4 regions of the Actinomadura luteofluorescens genome follow, and region 1 is predicted to be linked to each of the others. Evidence: riboswitches for the same ligand, from Rfam matches in the RefSeq annotation. Region 1 holds a riboswitch; each other region holds the start of a gene.
What was found. Region 1 has a riboswitch for cyclic di-AMP ahead of BJY14_RS02710 (CHAP domain-containing protein). Riboswitches for the same ligand answer to the same signal wherever they lie in the genome.
Positions count from the first base shown of each region.

Region 1 (2,193 bases):
CATCCGAGAACCCCGGGTGACCTGCTCAGCGAAGTCACCGAGGCCGCGGCCAGGGGGTCCGGCTCGCTGCTCCCGCTCGCGTCGATAGCGCGTGCCAAGAGCGCCCGGCCGACAACGGCCCGCGCCATGGGGATTCGAGTGGACGGCGTTGTACTCATCGCCGAGATCGTCGATGCCGACGATCGGCCGAGCAGTAACGGTTCGAGAAGAACCTCAACGGCTTAGGCAACCGGATCGTGTTCGAGGGTCCGTTGCGCGTAGCGTCCCCCACCCACCCAAGGCGCGCCCTCTTGCAAGATCCCGATCTACCTGCCCGGGCGGGCTCGTCCGGGGTGAGACCAGACGCTCTTCCGCAGCCTGAGGACTGTGGTGTCGACCTGCCTAGACGACAGAGATCCCACGCGTGCGGGGGTGGACTGCGGGCGGGAAGGAGCGGCTCGCCGGTGCCGAGGGCCGTTCAGTTCCCTGCGTTGTTCCTCCGCCTCAGGCATCGCTCACGTCCGGCATCACCGCAGGCGGCGGGGGATCCGGCCCCACCTTCGGCGCCCGGTCGGCTCAGACCCGCGCCCGCGTCTTAAAGGCAACGGATCATGTGGTGTGCGCATTTCAGGGAACGTCCTGGGCGGTCAGGCGGGGTCGATCCCTCGGGGTGGAGGGGGCCGACAAGAAATCTTGGGCGGACTTGACCGGTCCACAGCCCTTGCGTGCAGGGAGCTTTGGAGAGTCTTTGCAGGTGGGTCGCGTCTTTGGGATGGACTTGACGAAATATGGGGCCGCTTGAACCTGTTGTGGGTGTGTGACCGACGGGAAAGCCCGTCCGGAGCGCCCGACCAGATCATGAAGGGCGCGTCGAGTCCCTGATCATCAGGACGGCCGATCAAGGCACGTCCGCCGCCGAGTCCGCAGAGCGCCGATCATGGCGCAGCGGAGCCGGGGACCCACCGAAACACCGGGGTGAATCCGCACCCCCGCCATGCGCGGGGCCGCGGTAGGGCCACTTCCACGCCCGAACCCGACAGCTAACCCGGTAGGCGGACTGGAAGAACTCAGGAGAACCTTCGCATGACCGTTCGTACCTTCGACCTGACCAAGCGCATGGGCGCCCGCGTCGCCGCCGGAGCCGTCCTGTCCCTGGCGGGCGCGTTCGGCTTCGCCTCCCTGGCCCCGGCAGCCCAGGCGGACGCCAAGCCCGCGAACACCGTGAACGTCGCCCCCGTGTCCAAGGCCGACGCCAGCGGCGCCCAGGCCGGCGCCTCCGCGCAGGACGTCATCAACCTCGCCCGCACGCAGGTCGGCACCCACGAGGACGCCTCGGGCAACAGCAAGTTCAACGACTGGTACGTCGGCTCGCCGCTGGGCGAGCAGAACGCCCACCGGATCGGTGCCGACAGCGCCTCGGTCTACAAGGGCCAGTCGTGGTGCGACATGTTCGTGTCCTGGCTGGGCCAGCACACCGGCACCAAGGGCATGGGCGCCGACGCCTACACCGTCAGCCACGCCAAGTGGTTCAAGAAGACCGGCCGCTTCGGCGAGACCCCGAAGCCCGGGGCCGTGGTCTTCTTCGCCTGGAACGGCGGCGGTATCAAGGGCGTCGAGCACGTCGGCATCGTCGTGAAGGACAACCACGACGGGACCATCAACACCATCGAGGGCAACACCGGCGACGCCGTGAAGAAGAAGGTCCGCGACACCTCCACCGTCGCCGGCTACGGCTACCCCGAGTACCGGTGAGCTGAGGCCGTTCAGCGGCCCCTTGCCCCGCACCGTCCAGTGGTGCGCCCCCTCTCCATCCCCGCGCGATCACACCCACGTCGCGAGCACGCCCACGTGCCGTGCGCCGGGTCCGTCATGCCCCAACGGCGAGCCCCTCACGCCCGAAGGCGTGACCCGGCGCCCGGACCACCGAGCAAAGGATGAACATGCAGCAGCGAGTCATCGACACCGCCCTGATCGGCACCGCCCTCGCGGGCCTGCTGGTGACGGGCGTGGCGGCCGGGGCCACTCATGGGGGCCCGGCGGACGAGCCGACGGCGCAGAAGGTCACCGGACAGCAGGTGACCGCGCACAAGGCCGCCGGGCAGCAGTTGATCGGGCACAACGTCACCGACCAGCTGGTGTCCGGGCACAAGGTCACCGGGCAGCGGGTGTCCGAGCCCAAGGCCGCCGGGCAGCAGGCGACCGGGCAGCAGGTGA
Region 1 covers NZ_JACCBA010000001.1:620,961-623,153, reverse strand. The annotation lists cyclic di-AMP (ydaO/yuaA leader) riboswitch at 899-1,048, shown strand; gene BJY14_RS02710 (CHAP domain-containing protein) at 1,063-1,731, shown strand; gene BJY14_RS02705 (RlpA-like double-psi beta-barrel domain-containing protein) at 1,920-2,193, shown strand, end outside.

Region 2 (2,193 bases), 4.6 Mb from region 1:
TGCTGGGGCTGCTGGTCCCACTGCTGCTGGGACGACTGCTGCTGTGGTTGCTGCCACTGAGAACCTTGGTACGGAGGCGGCGGGCCGTAGGAACCCTGCCCCTGCTGGGGCTGGTAAGGCCGCCCGCGGTGGGGGGAATCGGGCATTTGAGTCAGTCCTCCAGGCGAAGCAACATCCGGGTGTTGCCCAACGTATTCGGCTTGACCCGGTCGAGGTCCAAGAACTCTGCCACGCCTTCGTCGTAGGAGCGGAGAAGTTCCTCGTACACCTCTGGCGCCACCGGAGTCCCAAGGATCTGCTCGAAGCCGTGGCGGGCGAAGAACTCCACCTCGAAGGTAAGGCAGAACACCCTTCGCACGCCGAGTTCACGCGCGTTCTCCAGGAGGCGGGTCACGATCCGGTGCCCGATCCCCCGTCCCCCGCATCCCTTGTCCACCGCGACCGAACGGACCTCCGCGAGGTCCTCCCACATGACGTGCAGGGCACCGCAGCCGATGACCGGCCCGGGCGTCCCGTGCTGGATGTCCTCGGCGACCCAGAACTCCTGGACGTCCTCGTACAGCTTGACCGTCGTCTTCTTGAGCAGGCGTCGCCCCGACCCGGCGTACAGGTCGACGAGCCTGCGGATCTCCTGGACGTCGGCGGTACGGGCACGCCGGATCACGACTTCCACAAACAGGCGAGATTATCGAACGCCGCGACCCGCCAGGCGGCGCCCTCCTCGTTCTCTCGTTCACCGCGCCGCGCGACCTGCGAATTCGCATGTTCTGGTTGGCATCCAATGCGGGGTCCGTTAGTGTCCATCGCTGACGTCGGCCCACCGCAGGACGGGGGCCGATTCCGCCGAGTCCCACGGGTCGCAACCAGCTGCCCGAGGAGCCGGGGACCCACTTTCGGAGCGTTTCGGGGGTTCGCCCTGAGCGACGACCGTGAGGGGTGAATCCGCAGTCGCGGGCGATCGGTTCGCCCGCGGACGCGGACGGGCTGCTCCGGCCCCAACCCGTCAGCTAACCCGGTAGGCGGCTGAGGAGAGGAGTATTCGTGAAGCGATCGCGGCATGCTTCCCTTTCACGCTTCCGTGGGCGTGCGGCCTTCGTGGTCGGCGCGCTCGCCGTCGTTTCGGCCGCTCCGCACGCGATCGCCCCGCAGGCGATCGCCGTCGCGCACGCCGACCCCGAGCCCTCCGCCAAGGAGCTGAGGACCAAGGCGCTCAAGCTCGCCGACCAGCTGGAGCAGCTCACCGAGCAGTACAACGGGCTGAAGGTCAGGCTCGCGCAGTCGCAGCGCGCCGCCAAGGTCGCCACGGAGAACGCCAAGCGCCAGGAGAAGACGCTGGAGGCGCTCCGCCAGAAGGTCGGATCCCTCGCGGCGACGAGCTACATGCAGGGCGGCTCCGACCCCGCGGTCTCGTTCGTCGCCTCCCAGGACCCGCAGTCCATCCTCGACCAGGCGGCGACCCTCCACTACTTCGCCAAGCAGGACAGCACCCAGGTGCTCGGGCTGATGCAGGCCATGCAGTCCGCCCAGCGGGCCCGCAAGTCGGCCGAGACCCGCGCCAAGCAGGTCAAGGACCTGAAGACGCAACTCGACTCGCAGCGCACGAAGATCACCGATGCCTACGAGAAGATCCGCGGCAAGCTCGTCGACAAGGACCCCACCCAGCTGGCCAAGCTCCCCGTCATCGGCACGGGCAAGGCCGCGCAGGCGCTCCGGTACGCGATGAGCAAGATCGGCCGCCCGTACGTGTGGGGCGCCGCCGGTCCGACCACGTTCGACTGCTCCGGCCTCACGATGTGGGCCTACAAGCAGGTCGGCATCAACCTGCCGCACTACACCGGCAGCCAGTGGAACGCCGGAACGCACGTGTCGCGCAGCGACCTGCAGCCGGGCGATCTCGTCTTCTTCTACTCCGACCTGCACCACATGGGGATCTACGTCGGCGGCGGCAAGATGCTGCACGCCCCGCACACCGGGGACGTCGTGAAGATCGCCTCCATGGACGGACGCCCCTTCGCCGGCGGCGTCCGGGTCGCCTAGGCACTGCGTCGCCGCGCCTGACGCGCGCTCTATCAAGCCGGTCGTCGGCGGTCTCGGAGGCGGACAGCGCCGCCCTGGGCTGCTGGAATGCGCCGGTCTGCCCGCGGGGCGGCCGGCGGACGCGTCATGCTGACCGATCTCGCCGTTCCATCCGTC
Region 2 covers NZ_JACCBA010000001.1:5,262,390-5,264,582, reverse strand. The annotation lists gene BJY14_RS24455 (RDD family protein) at 1-146, opposite strand, end outside; gene BJY14_RS24450 (amino-acid N-acetyltransferase) at 152-673, opposite strand; cyclic di-AMP (ydaO/yuaA leader) riboswitch at 832-1,038, shown strand; gene BJY14_RS47340 (C40 family peptidase) at 1,096-2,037, shown strand.
Region 2: it holds a riboswitch for cyclic di-AMP, as region 1 does, so the genes downstream of both, BJY14_RS47340 (C40 family peptidase) here and BJY14_RS02710 (CHAP domain-containing protein) in region 1, are expected to answer to the same signal.

Region 3 (2,193 bases), 8.0 Mb from region 1:
AGGACGGGCGGGCGATGTTCGCCATCGGGGACGCGGCCGGGCACGGGCTGCCGGCGGCGGCGGCGATGGCGCGGACGCGGAACGGCCTGCTCGGCCTCGCCTGTACGGGGGAGCGGGCGGGACGGCTGGTCGGCTGGCTGAACGAGTTGATCGGCGCCATGGACCCGCCCGCGACGGGCACCGCCATCGTCGCCCACTACGACCCGGCCCGCCACGTCCTGGAGTGGACGTGCGCGGGCCATCCGCCGCCGATCCTGGTCCGGGACGGGCGGGCGACCCCGCTGGAGGTGGTCCGGGACCCGATGCTCGGCGCCATGCCCGGCTGGGAGTACACGACGATCACCACCGGGCTCGACTCGGGCGACATGCTCTTCCTCTACACCGACGGCCTGGTGGAGCGCAGGGACGCGGACCTGGACGAGCGGATCGGCCGCCTGACCCACATCCTGCGTGACAGCTCCTCGCGTCCCGAGCGGGTGCTGGACGAGGTGCTCGCGCGGATGGAGCACGACCGGGCGGCCGACGACACCACGCTCTTCGCCCTTTACGTGGAGTGACCGTCCGGGCCTCGCGGTGACGAACCGCACGCCTGGCCAGCCAAGATCGCCGAGTGTGACGTGCGCCTCACCCGGCGGGGTGGTCGAGGTCGCGGACACCCGGGCGGCAGGTGCCGGCCGCCCGCAATTCGATCTTCTTTACCTTTTCCCGAAGGGCCGGTAAGTACGGCGGGCAAGGGGTTGCGGGGCGTCCTGACAAAGATCGGGAAGACGCGGGACCGTCTCCGTGTTGGGAGTCTCTTGGAAGGGCTTTGAGCAGGCAAGACTTTACTTTATGCCTGGTTTGCTTTTCTTGAGAAGGTTGGTACCTTCGATCCCGAATCACGCAACGCGTCCCATGCGTTGCCACCGGCCGCACCATGCGCGGCCGAGGATCGCGGAGCGGAATCCGCACGCGATGCGCGCCATGTGACGCGCGCCCCCTCATCAAGATCTGTCAGTGAAGGCATCCGTATACCTGCACCGCTCGCGCGGTGCGAGGCCGAGTCCGCCCGGTCGATGCGACCGGATCGGAGCCGGGGACCCACGTTTCTGGGGTGAATCGGCGCGCCCGAGAGTCGCGCCGTAGGGCTGCTTCCATGCCCGAATCCGTCAGCTAACCCGGTAGGCGCCATGGAAGACAAGGAGATTCCCTGCATGTCCGGTCTGTTCGATCGACTTTCGCTCCACCGCCTCACGCCCGAGGACAAGGCCGTCGGCGTCGCCGTCGGCGCGGTCCTGGCCGGCGCGGTCGGGCTCTCGGTGGTCAACCCCCTCGCCGGCGGCCGCGCGGTCGCCGAGACCTCCGCCCAGACGGCGGCGGTCGCCGAGCAGGGCACCGCCGCGCACGACTCCTCCCAGGTCAAGACTGTGAAGGCCGAGAACGTCGCGGCCGAGGCGCGGCGCGAGGGCTTCAAGGTCCCCCCGCACGCCGTCAAGCCCGCCGAAGTGATCAAGCTCGCGCAGCAGCAGGTCGGCGTCCACGAGGGCAAGGGCGGCCAGACCAAGTACCACAAGTGGTACGTCTCGACCCCGCAGGCGAAGGCCACCGCCAAGCGCGACGGCGGCTTCTCGGTCAAGGAGTACAACGGCGCCCAGTGGTGCAACATGTTCGTCTCCTGGCTCGGCGCCCAGACCGGCGTCAAGAACATGGGCTGGGACGCCTACACCGTCCAGCACGCCAGCTGGTTCAAGCAGACCGACCGCTGGGGCCACAAGGCCAAGCCGGGCGCCGTGGTGTTCTTCGACTGGCAGGACGGCTCGAAGGCCGGCATCGGTGACATCGACCACGTCGGCATCGTCGTCAAGGACAACGGCGACGGCAGCATCACCACCATCGAGGGCAACACCGAGAACGCGGTGAAGAAGAAGGTCCGCGAGAAGTCGCAGGTCGTCGGCTACGGCTACCCCGACTACGCCCGCTGACCCGAACGCCCCCCGAGAAGGCGCACACTCCATGAGGGCGCCCGGCCCCCCGGCCGGGCGCCTTCAGGTGTTCCGGGTGTTGTGCCCAATGCCTCCGCTCACGGTGGGTAATGCGAAGCGTTGACAGCTTTTGATCCCTCTTGGACCTCAGTGCGGCGTTCGTGGAAAGGAAAGCAGCACGCCGGAGTCTGCGGAGGGGGATGCCCATGGCGGTGCGCCCGGATGTCAGCGT
Region 3 covers NZ_JACCBA010000001.1:8,636,777-8,638,969, forward strand. The annotation lists gene BJY14_RS39815 (PP2C family protein-serine/threonine phosphatase) at 1-557, shown strand, start outside; cyclic di-AMP (ydaO/yuaA leader) riboswitch at 1,036-1,182, shown strand; gene BJY14_RS39820 (CHAP domain-containing protein) at 1,194-1,961, shown strand; gene BJY14_RS39825 (bifunctional glycosyltransferase/CDP-glycerol:glycerophosphate glycerophosphotransferase) at 2,168-2,193, shown strand, end outside.
Region 3: it holds a riboswitch for cyclic di-AMP, as region 1 does, so the genes downstream of both, BJY14_RS39820 (CHAP domain-containing protein) here and BJY14_RS02710 (CHAP domain-containing protein) in region 1, are expected to answer to the same signal.

Region 4 (2,193 bases), 3.1 Mb from region 1:
CACGAGCAGGCCGGACGCCAGAGAGAGGACGTCCCGGCGCACAGATCGCCTCAGCCGTCCCACCCGCCGTTCCGCGTTCGCGCCGCCCCGCCCGGGGAGGCCGCCGACGTGCATGCTCATCCCGGGAACCAGGGTAGCGAAGCGTGACCGGCGGTCACCGGCGGGTCACCGGAACACGCGACCCCGGAACACGCGACCCCGGAACACGCGACACCGGGTCAGGCGACACGGACTCCACCGGCGAACGGGCGGCCGGCGATCGGGGCGATCTTGACGACGTCGCCGGTCTGCGGCGCGTGGACCATGTTGCCGTTGCCGATGTACATGCCCATGTGGTGCAGGTCGCTGTGGAAGAACACCAGGTCGCCGGGCTTGAGCTGGCTCATGCTCACGTGGGTGCCGGCGTTGTACTGGCTTCCGGTGTAGTGGCCGAGGGTGATGCCGACCTGCGCGTAGGCGTACAGGGTCAGGCCGGAGCAGTCGAAGCCCTTGATGTTGGCGCCCTGCGCGGTGCCGTAGCTCGGGCCGGACGCGTTGCCGCCGCCCCAGGAGTAGGGCACGCCCTGCTGGGCCAGGGCGGCCCGGACGGCCGTCATCGCCTTGGCCGAGGCCCCGCCGGAGTTGATGTTGGGGATGGAGCCGGGCCGCGAGCCGGCGGTGTTGAAGGTGCCGAGCTGCTTCTCGACCTTCTTGAGCTTGACCTGGAGTTCCCGGCGCTTCTTCTTCGCCTCGCCGGTGAGCGCGCGCACCTGGGCGGCGCGCTGCTCGGCGGCCTTGCGGGACCGGTCGGCGCCCTGCATCACCTGGAGCATCTGCGTGATGCGGGTGTCGTTCTGCTTGGCGAAGTAGTTGAGGGTGGCCGACTGGTCCAGGACGGCCTGCGGGTCGGAGGCCGAGGCGAAGCCGATGGCCGGGTCCGCGGGGCCGTTCTTGTAGCTGTCCGCGGCGATCTTCGCCATGCGCTCGCGCGCCTCGTCCAGGGCCTTCTGCTGCCGCAGGGCGCTGCTCCTGGCCGTCTTCGCGGCGTGCTCGGCCTGCTTGAGGCGCTCGCGCAGCCCGTTGTACTGCTCGCTGAGCTTCTCGGCCTCGTCGGCGAGCTTCTCCTGCTGCGCGGTCAGTTGCTTGCGCGTCGGCTTGGGCTCGGCGTGGGCGGGCGCGGGGGCGAGAAGCCCGGCGGACAGCGCGAAGGCGGCCGTCCACGCCGTGACGTTCCGGCCGGTGCGGATCCTGCGGCGGGCTGTCGTTCGGGGGCCGGCAGCTCGTCGCTGCATGCGGTGTCCTCTCCTGTAACGCCTACCGGGTCAGCTGACGGGTTCGGGCCGGAGTCGCCCTTCCGTCCGCGCGGGACGGATTCACCCCTGAAGATCGGGTCCCCGGTTCCCCGGACGGAGCCGTCCGCGGGATTCGGCGCGGTCGCCGGCCGTCCCCGGCGGGGACGTCGGACCGTGACCTCCTACGGAGCGTAGGAGGTTTACGGTCGGTTCGCCACCGAAGCGGAGCATTTCCCCAAAAGCCACATACCGTCTCAGCAGGTGGCGGCCAGCTCGGCGATCGCCGCGGCCCCGGCCAGAAGCGGCGCGACGACCGCCGCCACCACGAAGAGGCCGGCCGCGAGCCGGACGGCACGGCGCGGCCTCGGCGGAGCGGCGCCCTCCAGCCGCAGCACCCGCTCCCTCAGCGCACCGGCGGCGGGCGCGCCCGCCGCCCCGAGCGCCCCCGCGCCGGTCGGCGCCGCCGAGAGCCGGCACAGGGCGCCGACCAGCGGTTTCCTGCCGTGGACGCGGACCGCGGCGTCGTCCGCGGCCATCTCCAGCAGCAGCGGCAGCCGCGCCTTCGCGCGCCGGACGGTCGGCAGCCACGGCAGCATGGCGTGGACCAGGTCCAGGGCCAGCAGGAGCACATGGTGGCGCTGGCGCAGGTGCGCCCGCTCGTGCGCCAGGACGGCGCCGAGCTCCTCGGCGCTGAGCGCCCGCTGCGCCCCGGTGCTGACCACGATCGCGCGGTGCCGGGACGGCAGCGAGTACGCCACCGGCACGGGATGGTCGAGGACGAGGACGTCCGGATGGCGCCGGTCCTCGCCGGCGACCAGCCGCAGCATCTCCCGGTGCCGGCGGCGGTGGCGCACGGCCCGGCCGAGCCTCGGCAGGCCGCGGGCGAGGACGGCGGCGCACGCGGCGGCGAGGAGGGCGGTCG
Region 4 covers NZ_JACCBA010000001.1:3,700,633-3,702,825, forward strand. The annotation lists gene BJY14_RS17035 (DUF6153 family protein) at 1-120, opposite strand, end outside; gene BJY14_RS17040 (NlpC/P60 family protein) at 219-1,271, opposite strand; cyclic di-AMP (ydaO/yuaA leader) riboswitch at 1,275-1,420, opposite strand; gene BJY14_RS45250 (M56 family metallopeptidase) at 1,526-2,193, opposite strand, start outside.
Region 4: it holds a riboswitch for cyclic di-AMP, as region 1 does, so the genes downstream of both, BJY14_RS17040 (NlpC/P60 family protein) here and BJY14_RS02710 (CHAP domain-containing protein) in region 1, are expected to answer to the same signal.